Regions from separate parts of the Neobacillus sp. DZ-9 genome, predicted to be linked through region 1. Evidence: riboswitches for the same ligand, from Rfam matches in the RefSeq annotation. Region 1 holds a riboswitch; each other region holds the start of a gene.
The links. Region 1 has a riboswitch for S-adenosylmethionine ahead of AC59HZ_RS10655 (YezD family protein). Riboswitches for the same ligand answer to the same signal wherever they lie in the genome.
Positions count from the first base shown of each region.

Region 1 (4,204 bases):
AAGGTAAATGCTGATAAGGCAGGCAGGACCCTAACAATCATCGATACTGGAATTGGGATGACAAAGGAAGAGCTTGAAAATAATCTTGGAACCATTGCCAAAAGCGGCTCTTTAGCCTTTAAAAGCGAAAATGAAGTGAAGGATGGCCATGAAATCATTGGTCAATTTGGTGTCGGGTTTTATTCTGCCTTTATGGTGGCTGACGTTGTTACCGTTACCAGCAAAGCGTTAGGCAGCGATACGGCCTACAAATGGGAATCTTGTGGTGCAGAAGGATATACGATTGTGCCATGTGAGAAAGATTCCGTAGGTACTGAAATTATTTTAAAAATCAAAGAGAATACCGAAGACGAGAATTACGATGAGTATTTAGAGGAATATCGTTTAAAATCGATCATTAAAAAATACTCAGACTTTATTCGCTACCCAATTAAAATGGAGGTTTCTTCAAAAAGACTTAAAGAAGGCAGTGAAAATGAATACGAAGATTATCAAGAAGAACAAACCATCAATAGTATGGTGCCAATTTGGCGCAAGAACAAAAAGGACCTGACTGATGAAGATTATGCTAATTTCTATGCAGAAAAGCATTATGGTTTTGATAAGCCTTTAAAGCATATCCATATCAGTGTTGATGGGGCAGTAAGATATAATGCCATCCTTTATATCCCGGAAAACATTCCGTTCGATTACTATTCACCTGAATTTGAAAAGGGCTTAGAGCTATATTCCAGTGGAGTATTGATTATGAACAAATGCTCTGATTTACTTCCGGACTACTTTAGCTTTGTCAAAGGTATGGTCGACTCTGAGGATTTGTCACTGAATATTTCACGTGAAATGCTGCAGCATGACCGCCAGTTAAAGCTGATCGCGAAAAATATCAGCAAGAAAATCAAAAGCGAATTACAAGCTTTATTGAAAAATGAACGTGAAAAATATGATGAATTTTACAAGTCATTTGGCAGACAGTTAAAATACGGTGTATACAGTGATTTCGGAACACATAAAGAAGAACTGCAGGATCTATTGATGTTCTATTCTTCTAAAGAAAAGAAAATGGTAACCTTAGATGAATATGTTTCAAGAATGCCGGAGGATCAGAAATATATTTATTATGCTACCGGTGATTCCATTGAAAGAATTGAAAAATTGCCACAGACGGAGCTAGTGGCAGACAAAGGTTATGAGATTCTATATTTCACCGATGATATTGACGAGTTTGCGATTAAAATGCTTATGAACTACAAGGAAAAAGAATTCAAATCTGTCTCTAGCGGTGATCTCGGAATTGAGGCAGATGATAAGCAAAATGATTCAGGCGAAGCGACGGAAAATAAGGACCTGTTTGATTATATGAAAAACATCTTATCAGGCAAAGTAACGGATGTTAGAGTTTCAAAAAGATTAAAGACCCATCCGGTATGTTTAACCACTGATGGTGAAGTCACGATCGAGATGGAGAAAATTTTGAAAGCCATGCCTGGTAACCAAAATATTAAAGCGGACAAGGTATTAGAGATTAATACAAATCACGAAGTATTCAAATCGTTAAAAGATTCATTTGCGAACGATAAAGAAAAATTGTCTTTATACACGAGCCTGCTGTATAATCAGGCTCTGTTAATTGAAGGTCTTCCAATTAATGACCCAGTTGAGTTTACAAACGATATTTGCAAAATCATGGTATAAATAAAAAGGGTTGCAAGCGAGGCTTGCAATCCTTTTTATTGTTGCTTTTTCACAGCATCCTTCATTTATGCTAATTGCAGTTTTTTAAACAAAATAAATTGTTAAAATATTTTAATCATTTATATTGACGAATCCCTATTGGTATAGTAGGATTAATGACATCAACTAAATATCGCTTATCTAGAGCGGCTGAGGGACTGGCCCGTTGAAGCCCGGCAACCTACAAAGAAAGGTGCTAATTCCAGCAAAATGTGCTCATTTTGGGAGATAAGGTGTTTTACATAAGTGAAGACGCCTTTCCTTAATGGGAGAGGCGTTTTTGTGAAAAGGGGGGCGAATTATCTGAAACCATCAGAATGGCAAGAAATTGCTTCACACCTTGAGCAAATGCTTGGCACATTAAAATTCGGATCCATCACCCTAGTGGTGCAAGATGGCAAGGTAGTACAAATTGAGAAAAATGAAAAGGTTCGTTTTCAATCGAATAAACGCGCTGACTAGACAAACTAGAGGCGGTCTTCACCATATTTCTGATGGAAGACTGCTTTTTTTATAGACTGAGAGGAGGCAAATAAGAAATGACGAGTTCAGTAACTTATGAAAATTGGAATCAAATTTCAGATTCGTTTTCTATAGAAGATGAAACAAAGGGAGCTCTTGGTGTTCTAAAGTGGGCCTATAGTAATTATCTAGAAGAGAAAATTGTTTATGCATCCAGTTTTGGTGCGGAAGCAATTGTTTTAATTGATTTGATTCACCAGGTGAAACCAGATGCCCATATTGTTTTTTTAGACACGGGGCTGCATTTTCTGGAAACCTATGATGTCATTGATAAAATCCAAGCCCGCTTCCCTACACTGAAAATTGAAAAGAAACAGCCGGCACTTACATTGGATGAACAATCTGCCCAATATGGATCAGCTTTATGGAAACGGGATCCAAACCAATGCTGTCAAATTCGAAAAGTAATTCCGTTAAGGGAAACGCTGACCCAGAAGGAAGCATGGATCTCGGGGCTTCGCCGCGAGCAGTCACCAACAAGGCAGAATACTCAATTTCTAAACAAGGATGACAAATTTGAAAATATTAAAATTTGTCCATTGATTCATTGGACTTGGGATGAAGTTTGGTCCTACATCCGCGAGAAAGACCTTCCTTATAACGAACTGCACGATCGTAATTATCCAAGTATAGGATGTTTTCCTTGTACTCAGGCTGTAAGCTCTAATGGTGATTCACGTGAAGGGCGCTGGACTGGAAGCAGCAAAACTGAGTGCGGTTTGCACTCATCGTAAGGAGGGGGTTCTAACGCTTACAATTATTGCTGTTACCATCGGAATATTCTTTGCCGTAAATATTGGAGCCAGCGGGGCAGCCGCCTCAATGGGAATTTCCTATGGCGCCGGAGTAATAAAAAAACAAGTGGCTTTATTCCTTTGTGGAATAGTGGTCTTTCTAGGTGCCTGGCTTGGTGGCGGGGAGGTTGTCAAAACAATTGGCAGCGGTATTGTTCCAAGCAGTACCTTTACAAATGCGATTGCCTTAATTGTGTTAGCTGCAGCAGCCTTATCCTTATTTTTAGCAAATGTTTTTGGTATTCCGCTATCCACCAGTGAAGTTACGGTAGGTTCTGTGGTTGGCGCAGGCATTGTCTATCAATCGGTATACCTAGGGAAGCTTTTATGGATTGCCGTGTTTTGGCTGTTCACACCCTTTGCAGCCTTTGTGATTGCCATCCTTGCTGCCAGTTTTTTAAAAATAAAACCAATAAAGTCCTTTGTTGAAAAGTCAAAGGCTGGGCCCATTTTGGTAGTAATGGTTATCCTCATGGGATTGTTCGAAGCCTTTTCAGCAGGAATGAACAATGTGGCAAATGCTGTTGGACCATTAGTGGCTGCGGGTTTAATGTCTAAAGGAAGTGGAGTTCTTTGGGGTGGTCTGGCGGTTGCCTTAGGTGCTTTCCTTCTTGGTCACAAAGTGATTGAAACAAATGGCAAAAAAATTACCACACTTAAGTTAGAAGAAGGCTGTGTCATTTCAGGTACTGGAGCAAGCATTGTCACTGCTGCTTCCATATTCGGAATACCGGTGCCATTAACGCAAATCACTACGTCTTCGATTATAGGAATTGGTTTTGCCAAGCATGGGAAATCCGTTTTGAAAAAGGACATTGTTGTACAGTTGTTGAAAGTTTGGATTGTTTCACCCGTATTATCAATGGTGCTTTCCTATACGATCATCCAATTAGTAATTGTCCAAAACTTTTACCCAATCATCGTTATGATTGGAGCTCTCATCTCCGTTTTCGGAGTTCTGTCCTTAATGAGAAAGTCTTCACCATCTGGTGCGGCTTCTAATACAACAATCACAAATGAATTTAAACTAGTAAAGAAAGGTTGATCATTATGTCATTTTTACCAAAACCTCATGGAGGAAAGCTTGTAGAAGCCTTCGATCCTTACTATGATTTTTCAAATGTTGAAAAAGTACTTAATATTGATGCGATTGCATT
Region 1 covers NZ_JCAIOL010000003.1:453,850-458,053, reverse strand. The annotation lists gene htpG (molecular chaperone HtpG) at 1-1,692, shown strand, start outside; SAM riboswitch class I at 1,866-1,966, shown strand; gene AC59HZ_RS10655 (YezD family protein) at 2,035-2,193, shown strand; gene AC59HZ_RS10650 (phosphoadenylyl-sulfate reductase) at 2,271-2,987, shown strand; gene cysP (sulfate permease) at 2,920-4,092, shown strand; gene sat (sulfate adenylyltransferase) at 4,098-4,204, shown strand, end outside.

Region 2 (4,204 bases), on a different contig from region 1:
CATTTTTAGGAAATACATTTAAACTTAATGCTAGATCAATTGCTGCAGCTTCGGTTAATGGTTGATAGGTTTGTTGTTTTAATAGGCTCATTGTTTTATTCTCCTTTTTGGAGGCTTGGATGTGCATGGAGCACAAAAAAGCCTCTTTCTTTTTTGAAAGAGGCTCTGAAGACATTCATGTCTGTCGCACCTCTTATCTTTCAGAAAGAACATCCTTCTGTTGGAATTAGCACCGTGCCTTTTTGGGGTTTTCCCCGGCGAAAAATCCGCCCCATTTGATAATGGTTTATGGTCGGTTGCTGGGCTTCAAAGGGCCAAATCCCTCAGCCAGCTCATGATAAGAGTATCTTTTTATAAATTTAATAATCTGATAAGTACTATAACAGGATAAAAAGATAAGTGTCAATATTTTTTGGAAATTATTTGTATTGCCATCTAAAACGTTTCGGAATTTTTACTTTACAAGTAAATATAAAAGTTATATCATTTGTGACTAGAATTTCAAACTAAAATTGAAATAGTTAGAGCAGGTGAGAGTATTGAAACAATTTCCGCCATCAAATCTTTTAAATAGTCTTCCAAAACAATTTTTTGCCTCCCTTGTGAAAAAGGTTGGTCAATTTCTTGAACAAGGCTATGATGTTATTAATTTGGGACAGGGAAATCCTGACCAGCCTACACCCGCGCATATTGTTGCCAAGCTTCAGGAAGCAGCAGCCAATCCCATCAACCATAAATATTCGCCCTTCCAAGGACATCAATATTTAAAACAGGCTGCATCAGAATTTTATTTGAGAGAATATGGAGTTACCCTTAATCCAGATAAAGAAGTCGCCATTCTTTTTGGCGGCAAAGCTGGCCTAGTAGAAATACCTCAGTGTTTGTTAAACCCTGGTGACACCATTCTGGTCCCAGATCCAGGCTATCCCGATTATTGGTCTGGTGTCGCCCTTGCGCAAGCTGAAATGGCGATGATGCCGTTAAGAGAGAGTAATCATTTCTTACCAGATTATGAGGAACTGTCACCGGAAATTTTATCTAATGCTAAATTAATGTTCCTCAACTATCCTAATAATCCGACAGGAGCAACTGCTACGGCTGAGTTTTTTGAGGACACTGTCAAGCTTGCCAGTAAAAATGATATTTGCGTTGTCCATGACTTTGCCTATGGGGCAATAGGTTTTGACGGAAAAAAACCAATCAGCTTCCTGCAGGTGGAAGGAGCAAAAGATGTGGGGATCGAAATTTATACACTTTCCAAAACCTATAATATGGCCGGCTGGCGAGTGGGGTTTGCTGTAGGAAATGAAAGTGTTATTTCGGCCATCGAGCTTTTGCAGGATCATCTATATGTAAGTTTATTTGGTGCTGTTCAGGAAGCTGCAGCTGAAGCATTAACTGCATCACAAGATTGTGTGAAGGAATTAAATCAGCTTTATGAGAGAAGAAGGAATGTCCTAATTGACGGCTTACGCTCGCTAGGCTGGGATGTTACCGCACCTAAAGGATCCTTTTTTGCATGGTTAAAGGTCCCCGATGGACTAACGTCAGAGGAATTCGCTAACATTCTTCTCGAACAGGCACATATTATGGTCGCTCCAGGTATTGGCTTCGGTCAATATGGAGAAGGTTTTGTCCGTGTTGGACTTTTATCATCTGAGGAGCAACTAAGGGAAGCTGTCGGAAGAATTAGCAGTTTAGAAATTTTTGAAAAATAGGTTGACATTTTATTTCTTTCTTGGGATAATCCAAACTAAAGTTAACCAATGTGAAAATAATGAATATTACAAATCGTTTTCTTATCAAGAGCAGGCGGAGGGACTAGCCCAATGAAGCCCGGCAACCGACTTAAACCATTTTTAAGCACGGTGCTAATTCTTGCAGCGAACAGCTGATAGATGAGAAGATGTTAGTTTGGTAATGCTAACCTCTTCTTTTCGAAGAGGTTTTTTTATGTTATTACGAAAGGAAGTGTAATAATGTCTGAATTAATCGCTACATATTTACTGCATGATGAAAAAAATCCAGACAAAAAAGCAGAGGAAATTGCACTGGGACTGACAGTGGGTTCATGGACAAATTTGCCCGAACTCGAACAAAACCAATTACGAAAGCATAAGGGAAGGGTCGTTTCCATCGAGGGAATTCATTCGGAAAAAGAAAATCAAACCTTGATTCGTATTGCCTATCCGACACTTAATTTTTCAAATGATATACCGGCGATTTTAACAACTGTTTTTGGAAAACTTTCTTTGGATGGAAAAATAAAATTACTGGATTTGGAGTTTGCCGAAAATATTAAGCGTTTATTCCCAGGCCCGAAATTTGGGATTGAGGGGATTAGAGCGAAATTAAACGTATATGATAGACCGCTTTTAATGAGCATCTTTAAAGGAGTACTTGGTAAAGATCTTTCTTTTTTAGCCGAGCAGCTAAGGCAGCAGGCACTTGGTGGTGTCGATCTTGTTAAAGATGACGAAATTCTTTTTGAAAATGCACTAACACCCTTTGAAAAAAGAATCGATGCTGGGAAAAAGGTGTTAAAAGAGGTCTATGATGAGACGGGCCATAAAACGCTTTACGCTGTTAATCTGACAGGCAGAACTTCTCAGCTTAGGGATAAAGCAAGAAAGGCGGCGGAACTTGGAGCAGACCTTTTACTTTTTAATGTGTTTTCATATGGGCTCGATGTTCTTCAAGAATTAAGAGAGGACGATGAAATAGGTCTTCCGCTTATGGCCCATCCTGCAGTCAGCGGGGCTTTAACATCGTCGCTAGAATTTGGATTTTCCCATTCCTTGCTGCTTGGTAAGCTGCTAAGGTATGCGGGTGCAGATTTGTCACTTTTTCCATCTCCATATGGAACTGTAGCATTGGAAAAAACATCTGCGCTCGCGATTGCCAGTGAATTAACGAAGGCGGATACCTTCCTAAAGGCATTCCCTGTCCCTTCCGCAGGAATCCACCCAGGACTTGTTCCTTTATTAATTCGTGACTTTGGGATCGATTCAGTCATTAACGCAGGCGGCGGCGTCCATGGTCATCCAGATGGTGCCTGTGGCGGAGGCTTAGCATTCCGTCAGGCAATCGAAACAAACCTCCAAGGGAAACTGCTAGCCCAAGGAGCTGAACAGTTCCCAGATCTCAAAAAGGCATTGACGTTATGGGGGAATGCTGAGGTGACAGTGTAAATGTCCCGGCCAGTCATTTATTGCGATTTTGATGGGACGATAACAGAAAGTGATAATATCATTGCCATCATGAAGAAATTTGCACCTCCAGGGTGGGGGGAAATAAAAGATCAGATTCTATCCCGTCAGATTTCAATTAGCAAAGGTGTAGGTAAGTTATTTTCTCTGTTACCAAGTGATAGGAAAGATGAAATAACAAAATTTGTGATTGAAAATGCGAAAATTCGTGCAGGTTTCAAAGAGTTTGTTGCATTTGCACATGAGAAAGGAATTCCCCTCTATATTGTAAGTGGTGGAATCGATTTCTTTATTTATCCAATTCTAGCTGATTATGGGCCATTTGCAGGAGTATTTTGCAATGAATCCGATTTTTCTGAAGAAGGAATTCGGATTCTTTGGCCGCATACATGTGATCCTTTATGTAAAAACGATTGCGGCTGCTGTAAACCGAGCATCATTCGTCAGTTGAATCATAAAAATAGCTTTAGGGTTGTCATCGGAGACTCCGTTACGGATCTTGAAGCTGCAAAGCATGCCGACTTAGTATTGGCAAGAGATTTGTTACAGGAGAAATGCCTGGAGTGGGGGATAAACCACCGGGAATTTCATACATTCTTTGATTGTATTGAGGAGATAAAAAAAAGAATTGAGGTGGGTGAACTATCATGCTAAAGGAAAGATGGAATGAATTAGCTGATGTAAAGGATGAATTGGCTGAACGGGATTGGTTTATGGGGACAAGTGGAAACCTGGCGATTAAAGTTAGTGATCACCCGCTTCGATTTTTGGTAACAGCAAGTGGGAAAGATAAGCGCAAGCGTACAGAAGAAGATTTCTTACTCGTTGACGAATTTGGCCATGCAGTAGAAGAAACCCATTTAAAGCCTTCAGCTGAAACCTTGCTTCATGTTGAGATATACCGTAAGACTAATGCAGGCTGCAGTCTCCATGTCCATACGATTGATAATAATGTCATTTCAGAAGTATATGGTGATAATGGCGAAGTAACCTTT
Region 2 covers NZ_JCAIOL010000002.1:376,663-380,866, forward strand. The annotation lists gene mtnK (S-methyl-5-thioribose kinase) at 1-91, opposite strand, end outside; SAM riboswitch class I at 191-344, opposite strand; gene AC59HZ_RS06365 (pyridoxal phosphate-dependent aminotransferase) at 540-1,718, shown strand; SAM riboswitch class I at 1,797-1,905, shown strand; gene mtnW (2,3-diketo-5-methylthiopentyl-1-phosphate enolase) at 1,980-3,191, shown strand; gene AC59HZ_RS06375 (2-hydroxy-3-keto-5-methylthiopentenyl-1-phosphate phosphatase) at 3,192-3,863, shown strand; gene AC59HZ_RS06380 (methylthioribulose 1-phosphate dehydratase) at 3,857-4,204, shown strand, end outside.
Region 2: another riboswitch for S-adenosylmethionine. It lies ahead of mtnW (2,3-diketo-5-methylthiopentyl-1-phosphate enolase); the one in region 1 lies ahead of AC59HZ_RS10655 (YezD family protein).

Region 3 (4,204 bases), on a different contig from region 1:
CAATATCCAAATCGATAGGATCTCTGCCTAATAGATCCTCTACTTGAACATCACGGAACTGACTAACTGAAACCTTCCCCGTGACTATATCCTCAAGCATAGGTAGGATTTGCGTTTTAGCAGGTGTTTTAGCACATTCCTGAAAAATAATATTTAACTCTTTTCTGCCTAATGAAGGAATGGCAATAACAATATTATCAATGCGAAGTTCATTAACAACCTGAACAATAGAGTTTACTCCCCCAACAACTGGTATTCCTAAAATATCTAATTGCTGTTTGTGAAGATCATCATCAATAAACCCAACAGGAAATAGATCCGCCCCTTGATTTTTAATGAGCTGCCGGGCCACCATTGTCCCTGCTGAACCCGCGCCAACAATTAAAGTCCGTTTTTTATTATGGTTATTATTAATAAGCGAATCACGGTACAGTCTCCAAAAAAAACGGGATCCACCAATTAAAAAAATATGGAGAAACCATGTGTTTACTAGTAGACGAAACTGTATTTCAAGAGTGAAAAACTTCTGAAGTAAAGCTGCCACAATAATTGATGCAGTTACCACCTTAAATATAATTAGCAATTCTCCTATACTCGCATACTCCCAAGCTTTTTTATACAGTTTAAAATATAGCGAGAATAGGTGATGGCTAACTAGGATAGTTAAAGAAGTGACAATAATCGAAAAAGTAATGACATGTACAGTTGCATCTACCAAGAATCTGCTGAAAAAAATTGCGGTTAAGACAATACAGGAATCAACTAAAAAAAATAGAGACACTCTCTGTCGGTAAGTCATACTTTCTCCCCTTTGAATAGAGTAATTAAAATTAAAGATTTTGATTATCCATCTTCTTAAAGTAAGGATCATCAAAATCTTTAATCGGTAATAGTAGGGCATCAAACCCTCCCTCACATCACACTCCCGACGACGAAACGCGTCTAAGGTATTTTGCAACCCACAGCATGACCGAGTGCCTTCATTGATAATGGTAAGAAGACATCACCTATTATTAATAGAACACCTCGTTTTTAATATAGAACAATTCAGATAAAAAAATTTTTACCTTTACCCTTTAATTTTTTTGTTCCAGCTATAAGTTTATTCTGTATAAAGAACATTATAATCCCTTTATAAAAAAATGCAAATTAAAAAAAGTTGAAATTCGTTTACTTTTCCATGATAACCAGCATATATCTATCATTTTTTTGCATTTTCATATAAATATGTTCTTTAAATAGAACGAATTATATAGTATACTATTTTTACCAAAGAATGCTTAATTGAATAATGTTTTTCGTTTGAGCGAACAGTTAACTTGCTAGATTTATAACATTTTTACTACATATAAAATAAATATGGTAATGAGGAGAAACTTATGATTGGAGAGCGTATAAAGAAATTAAGAGAAGAAAAAAAATTTTCGATTACAGAGCTGGCAGAGTTAGCAAATGTCTCTAAATCTTATTTAAGCTATATTGAGCGTAATCTTAATAAAAACCCTTCTATTCATTTTTTAATGAAGCTGGCAAAGCCTTTAGATGTTTCCATGGAGTTTTTACTAACGGGATTGGATCAGTCTGATAATCCTTCGAGTCCAAATGGGAAGGAACTACTGGACGAGGAGTGGCAATTTATTATCGAAAAAGCCATTAATGATGGCATGAATAAGGATGACTTTAAAGAATATATAAACTTTATTAAATTTAAAAACTGGGAAAAAAGAAGATGAAAGCGCTTTAATCAATTAAATGGTTAAAAAACCAATTGACACAATGTCCTCTTTGTAGTAAATTTTATAAAAAGTCAAAATATTTATTTTCTTATCAAGAGAGGTTGAGGGAATGGCCCGAAGACACCTCAGCAACCTTCAATGTATTTTTCATTGAAAAGGTGCTAAGTCCTGCAAATTATTGGTTAATTTGCTAGATAAGAAGAATGACAATGTGGTCGTTTAGCAAAAGTCTTCTTCTTATAAGAAGGCTTTTTTTATTTATATAAACAAGGAGTGTGCATTATGTACAAAATTGATACGAAATTAGCTCAAATTGGAAATCGAAGTGAGACTGTAACTGGAACCGTTAACCCGCCTGTTTATTTTTCAACTGCCTTCCGCCACGAGGGGATTGGGCAATCAACTGGGTTTGATTATATCAGAACCGGAAATCCAACACGCCAGCTTCTTGAAAAGACAATCGCGGATTTAGAAGGCGCTGATCAAGGGTTTGCCTGCAGCTCTGGGATGGCCGCTATATTAACGATTCTTGCCTTATTTGAATCCGGTGATGAATGGCTTGTAAGCGAGGATTTATACGGCGGAACCTACCGTCTATTAGAAAAAGGCTATAAAAAGTGGGGCTTGAACAGCCAATATGTGAATACGTGTTGTCCGGAAGAGATCGAAAAGAAAATTACTCCGCAAACAAAGGCTATTTTCCTTGAGACTCCAACCAATCCGCTTATGCAGGAATCCGATATTGCTGAAGTATCCAAGATTGCCAAAAAGCACGGGATTCTCCTGATTGTTGACAATACTTTCTATACTCCTCTATTGCAGCAGCCGATTGCACTTGGTGCAGATATCGTTATCCACAGTGCAACGAAATATTTAGGCGGACATAATGATGTTCTTGCCGGGCTAGTTGTCGCAAAAGGCAAAGAACTTTGTGAAGCATTGGCCTTCCATCATAATGGCGCGGGTGCTGTCTTAAGTCCTTTTGATTCCTGGTTATTAATGCGCGGAATGAAGACTTTATCGCTTCGGATGAAACAGCATGAGAAGAATGCAAAGGCTGTGGTTGAATATCTTTCTAATCATGAAGGAGTAACAGATGTCCTCTATCCAGGAAGAGGCGGAATGGTTTCCTTCCGTGTTAAAGACGAATCGTGGGTTAATCCATTTTTACAAAATTTAAAACTGATTAGTTTTGCTGAGAGCTTAGGCGGCACCGAAAGCTTTATCACTTATCCAGCAACGCAAACCCATGCGGATATTCCAGAAGAAATTAGAATTCAGTCCGGTGTATGTAATCGTTTGTTGCGTTTCTCTGTTGGGATTGAAGATGCGGAGGATATCATTTTTGATTTGGAGCAGGCATTAGCCAAAGTTAACGAAGGAGTGATTGTGTAATGGAGACTGAAGAATATTGTTTTGAAACGAAGCTTCTTCATAACCGGCATAAATTTGATCCCGCTACAGGAGCTGTCAGTGTACCGATTCAGCATGCATCAACCTTTCATCAATTTGATATTGATAGTTTCGGAAAATATGATTATGCCCGCAGTTTAAACCCAACTCGTGAAGCGCTTGAGGATGTGATTGCGGAGCTCGAAGGCGGAATTAAAGGCTTTGCCTTTTCTTCCGGAATGGCTGCGATTTCGACTGCATTTCTACTTTTATCTTCTGGTGATCATGTTGTGATCACTGAAGATGTTTATGGCGGTACGTTCCGTATGGTTACTGAGGTGCTTACTCGTTTTGGAATTGAGCATACTTTTGTCGATATGACTGATTTGGATCAAGTGAAACAAGCCATTAAACCGAATACGAAGGCATTTTATGTGGAAACTCCATCGAATCCTTTATTAAAAGTAACGGACATTCAGGCAATTAGTGTGCTTGCGAAAGAAATTAAAGCTTTAACCTTTGTGGATAATACTTTTCTTACACCAGCATTACAAAAGCCTTTAGAGCTAGGCGCGGATGTTGTTCTCCATAGTGCGACCAAGTTTTTATCCGGACATAGTGATGTTGTGGCTGGCCTTGCTGTGGTAAAGGACGAAAATTTGGCAAAGCGGCTATATTTCTTACAAAATTCCTTCGGTGCTGTTCTAGGAGTTCAAGATGCCTGGCTGGTGCTTAGAGGACTGAAGACGCTTCATGTCCGGTTGGAGCACTCCCAAAAATCCACATTAAAGATTGCCCAGTTTTTACAGGATAATCCGCTTGTTAAAAAGGTTTATTATCCTGGTTTGGAAGACCACCCTGAATTTGAATTACAGAAGTCCCAGGCTGAGGGAGCAGGCGCTGTTTTATCGTTTGAGCTGGATGATGAAGAAGCGGTCCGCTCGTTTGTTTCAAATGTAAAAATCCCTGTCTTTGCAGTTAGCCTTGGCGCAGTGGAATCGATTTTATCGTATCCGGCAAAAATGTCCCATGCTGCCATGCCGCAGGCAGAAAGAGAAAAGCGTGGAATCAAAAAT
Region 3 covers NZ_JCAIOL010000008.1:58,713-62,916, forward strand. The annotation lists gene AC59HZ_RS21315 (polysaccharide biosynthesis protein) at 1-799, opposite strand, end outside; gene AC59HZ_RS21320 (helix-turn-helix domain-containing protein) at 1,380-1,733, shown strand; SAM riboswitch class I at 1,822-1,937, shown strand; gene AC59HZ_RS21325 (methionine biosynthesis PLP-dependent protein) at 2,019-3,131, shown strand; gene metC (cystathionine beta-lyase) at 3,131-4,204, shown strand, end outside.
Region 3: another riboswitch for S-adenosylmethionine. It lies ahead of AC59HZ_RS21325 (methionine biosynthesis PLP-dependent protein); the one in region 1 lies ahead of AC59HZ_RS10655 (YezD family protein).

Region 4 (4,204 bases), on a different contig from region 1:
TTTCATAGGTCAGCGGCTGGTGCCCTGATTCAATATCAATAATACTCAAGCGGCGGAAGCCAAATTGAATATGGTCATCATAATAAAAACCATCATCATCAGGCCCACGATGGGTTATAATATCGTTCATATTTTTAAATTGTTGTTTTTCTACATCACTATAGCTTTGTGTTTTGTCGTGTACACAACCGATAAAACCACACATTATGTACCTCACCTACTCCAGTTCAAAATATCCTTGCTAAAAACATACTCTCTAATACTACCACTTTTTTATAAAAATGGAACTGTGAACTTGAGGAAAATCAAGTACAATCATTTTTCACTTCTTTCGACCTACTTAAACCCCGCTTTGCATTAAAATAGACTCTAATAATATAAAAGGAGTTACATATTTATATGCAACTCCTTATCAGGCTAATTATAGATTTGCTTGCTCACGTAATGTTTGAGCTTTATCGGTACGTTCCCAAGGAAGATCAACATCTGTACGGCCAAAGTGTCCATAAGCAGCTGTTTGCTTATAAATTGGGCGGCGAAGGTCGAGCATGTTGATAATGCCAGCTGGGCGAAGGTCAAAGTTTGCACCTACAAGATCAACTAAAACATCCTCGCTTACTTTACCTGTGCCAAAAGTATCAACAGAAATGGAAACTGGTCTTGCTACACCGATTGCATAAGCAAGCTGTACTTCAACCTTATCAGCAAGACCTGCTGCAACGATATTTTTTGCTACATAACGTGCTGCATATGCAGCAGAACGGTCAACTTTTGTCGGATCCTTACCAGAGAAAGCACCGCCGCCATGACGAGCATATCCGCCGTAAGTATCAACAATGATTTTGCGTCCTGTCAAGCCTGCATCCCCTTGTGGTCCGCCGATAACAAAACGGCCTGTCGGGTTAATGAAGTATTTTGTATTTTCATCAATTAGTTCATTTGGAACAACTGGATTGATCACATATTCTTTAAGGTTTCGCTGGATCTGCTCAAGCGAAACTTCTGGGTGATGCTGCGTTGAAATAACAATTGTATCTATGCGAACTGGTTTGTCGTTCTCATCATATTCAACGGTAACTTGTGTTTTACCATCCGGACGTAGATAAGGTAGAAGCTCCTCTTTACGAACTTCTGTTAAACGGCGTGCCAGCTTATGAGCAAGTGAAATTGGAAGAGGCATTAACTCTTTTGTTTCATTACATGCAAAGCCAAACATTAAACCTTGGTCCCCTGCACCAATTGCTTCGATTTGCTCATCAGACATTAGTCCTTCACGAGCTTCAAGCGCTTGGTCAACCCCCATTGCAATGTCTGGAGACTGTTCATCGATCGATGTTAATACGGCACAAGTTTCCGCATCAAAGCCGTACTTTGCACGAGTGTAACCAATTTCTCTAACTGTTTCGCGGACAATTTTTGGAATATCCACATAAGTAGAAGTGGTGATTTCCCCAGCTACAAGTACTAAGCCTGTTGTTACGGAAGTTTCAGCCGCAACACGGGCATTAGCATCCTTTGCTAAAATAGCATCTAAAATGGAATCAGAAATTTGGTCACAGATCTTGTCAGGATGACCTTCAGTTACTGATTCAGAAGTGAACAAACGACGTTTTGTTGACATCTGAATTCCTCCTATATTATTAAATAAAGTGAGGTTATGTGTGGGGCTATGTTACCTTGTTAGTTTAACCTCGGGTTGATACGGAACTCATTCCCTTAGTAGTATGAAATAAACACGGGTATTTTATTAATAACAGCTGTTATTAATAAACCCGGCTGAAGATTCTCACGATGGAATAAAGAAAAAGCGATTATGGAGCACAAAAACAAAAAACCTTTCCATCTCATGAGGAAAGGTTGAGTGCAAATGTTTGCGTGCCTTTCACTCTTATCGTTCAAGGCCAAGCCTTGCCTCAGGTTTAGCACCTTTGCCCGAAAAATAAAACAAAACCATTCTTCGTTTGCAGGTTGCTGGGTTTCATAGGGCCTGTCCCTCCACCAGCTCGGGATAAGAGAGTATCCGTTCAAATTAAAATCATACCCTACAATATCGAACGGTGTCAATCGATATTTATGAAACTTTTACCATGCAAATGACTTTAAACATAAAAATATTTTAATTTCATGATATAAATATTTTCTTTTTGCGCATTCCCTGAATAATGTATAAAATACAACTTGAACTTACTAAATAGTATAGACTAATTTTATAAATGTGTTATACTAATTGATATAATAATCGCCATTTGAAATTAAATAAAAAGGATGGTTAATTAAAAATGAATTCTGTTCATATTCCCAATGAATTAAAGCAATTACTTAAAGAAAATAATGTCCAAGTTCAATTATCAGTTCCTCAGCTAGTTGAAAAAATTCTAAACCGAAATGAAGGATCCTTAACTTCAACTGGTGCAGTTCGTGTTTCCACAGGCAAGTATACAGGACGTTCACCACAAGATAAATTTATTGTCGTTGAAAATTCAACAAAGGATAAAATCGCTTGGGGATCCAATCAGCCTATTTCCGAAGAAGTATTTACTAACCTCTATCACAAGGTATTAGAGTACTTAAAGGAACAAAATGAGCTCTTTGTATTCAAAGGTTTTGCCGGAGCCGATAAAAAATCGCAACTGCCAATTCAAGTCGTAAATGAATTTGCTTGGCATAATCTATTCGCTCACCAGCTGTTTATTCGTCCATCAGAAGACGAATTGCTTGAACATGAAGCAGGCTTTACGGTAATCTCTGCTCCTAATTTCAAGGCAGACCCAGCTGTAGATGGCACAAACTCAGAAACCTTTATTATTATTTCATTTGAACAACGCATTGTGTTAATCGGCGGAACAGAATATGCCGGTGAAATGAAAAAATCAATTTTCTCTGTGATGAATTATTTGCTTCCTGAAAACAATATTTTTTCAATGCACTGTTCTGCAAATGTTGGGCTTGAAGGGGATGTGGCGTTATTCTTTGGATTGTCCGGTACGGGAAAAACTACCCTTTCAGCAGATCCTAATCGCAAGCTTATCGGCGATGATGAGCATGGCTGGTCTTCCAATGGCGTCTTTAATATTGAAGGCGGCTGCTATGCGAAATGTATTAACCTTACCCGTGAGAAAGAACCGCAAATTTTCGATGCCATTCGTTTCGGTACTGTGCTTGAGAATGTTACGGTTAACCAAGAATCCAGAATCCCGGATTATGATGATGGAACATTAACTGAAAATACTAGAGCAGCCTATCCAATTCAAGCTATAGACAATATTGTTCTGCCAAGCGTTGCAGGACATCCAAATACAATTGTATTTTTAACTGCAGATGCCTTTGGAGTATTGCCTCCAATTGCAAAATTAACGAAAGAGCAAGCAATGTACCATTTCTTAAGCGGTTATACATCTAAGCTTGCCGGAACCGAGCGTGGAATCACATCTCCACAAGCAACCTTCTCTACTTGCTTTGGAGCGCCTTTCTTGCCGCTTCCTGCAACTCGTTATGCTGAAATGCTTGGAGAAAAAATTCTTGAACATAATGCCAATGTCTTTTTAGTCAATACAGGCTGGACTGGCGGCGAATATGGTGTCGGAAACCGTATGAAGCTTTCTTATACACGCGCAATGGTTCAAGCGGCACTTGAGGGTGAATTGAACCATGTAGAAACAGTCAAGGATGAAATCTTCGGCCTGAACATCCCGCTTCATATTGCCGGTGTTCCTGATGAAGTTCTTCAGCCAAATAAAACGTGGGCAGACCCAGAAGCCTATGAAGTGAAAGCAAAAGAACTTGCTGCTAAGTTCCGTGAAAACTTTAAAAAGTTTACGAATGTTGCTGCAGAAATCGAAGAAAAAGGCGGACCTATCGCTTAAATACAACGAGCCCTTATCAATTTGATAAGGGCTTTCTTACTTCCACTTCTTCTGATTTTTGTAAAATTGTAAAACGGTATTTGCCGCTTTTATTAAGGTTGAAATCTCCTTGATACATCGAAATCTTTTTTCCATCCGTTGTCGTGTAATCTGTTTTATCTTTAAAGGTGAATTCGGATACCTCTCCATTTTCTAAAGCAAATATCTCTAATTTTAATTCAGAAGGAAGGTTATCTCCCTCTACCTCAATGGAAACATCCTCGTAGAAACCAGCGTGTAAATCTTCTTGTGAAATCATCAAAGTAGAATTACCAACTTTAACGTAGGGCTCTTTTACATAG
Region 4 covers NZ_JCAIOL010000001.1:29,399-33,602, reverse strand. The annotation lists gene asnB (asparagine synthase (glutamine-hydrolyzing)) at 1-205, opposite strand, end outside; gene metK (methionine adenosyltransferase) at 422-1,621, opposite strand; SAM riboswitch class I at 1,886-2,015, opposite strand; gene pckA (phosphoenolpyruvate carboxykinase (ATP)) at 2,280-3,863, shown strand; gene AC59HZ_RS00170 (hypothetical protein) at 3,880-4,204, opposite strand, start outside.
Region 4: another riboswitch for S-adenosylmethionine. It lies ahead of metK (methionine adenosyltransferase); the one in region 1 lies ahead of AC59HZ_RS10655 (YezD family protein).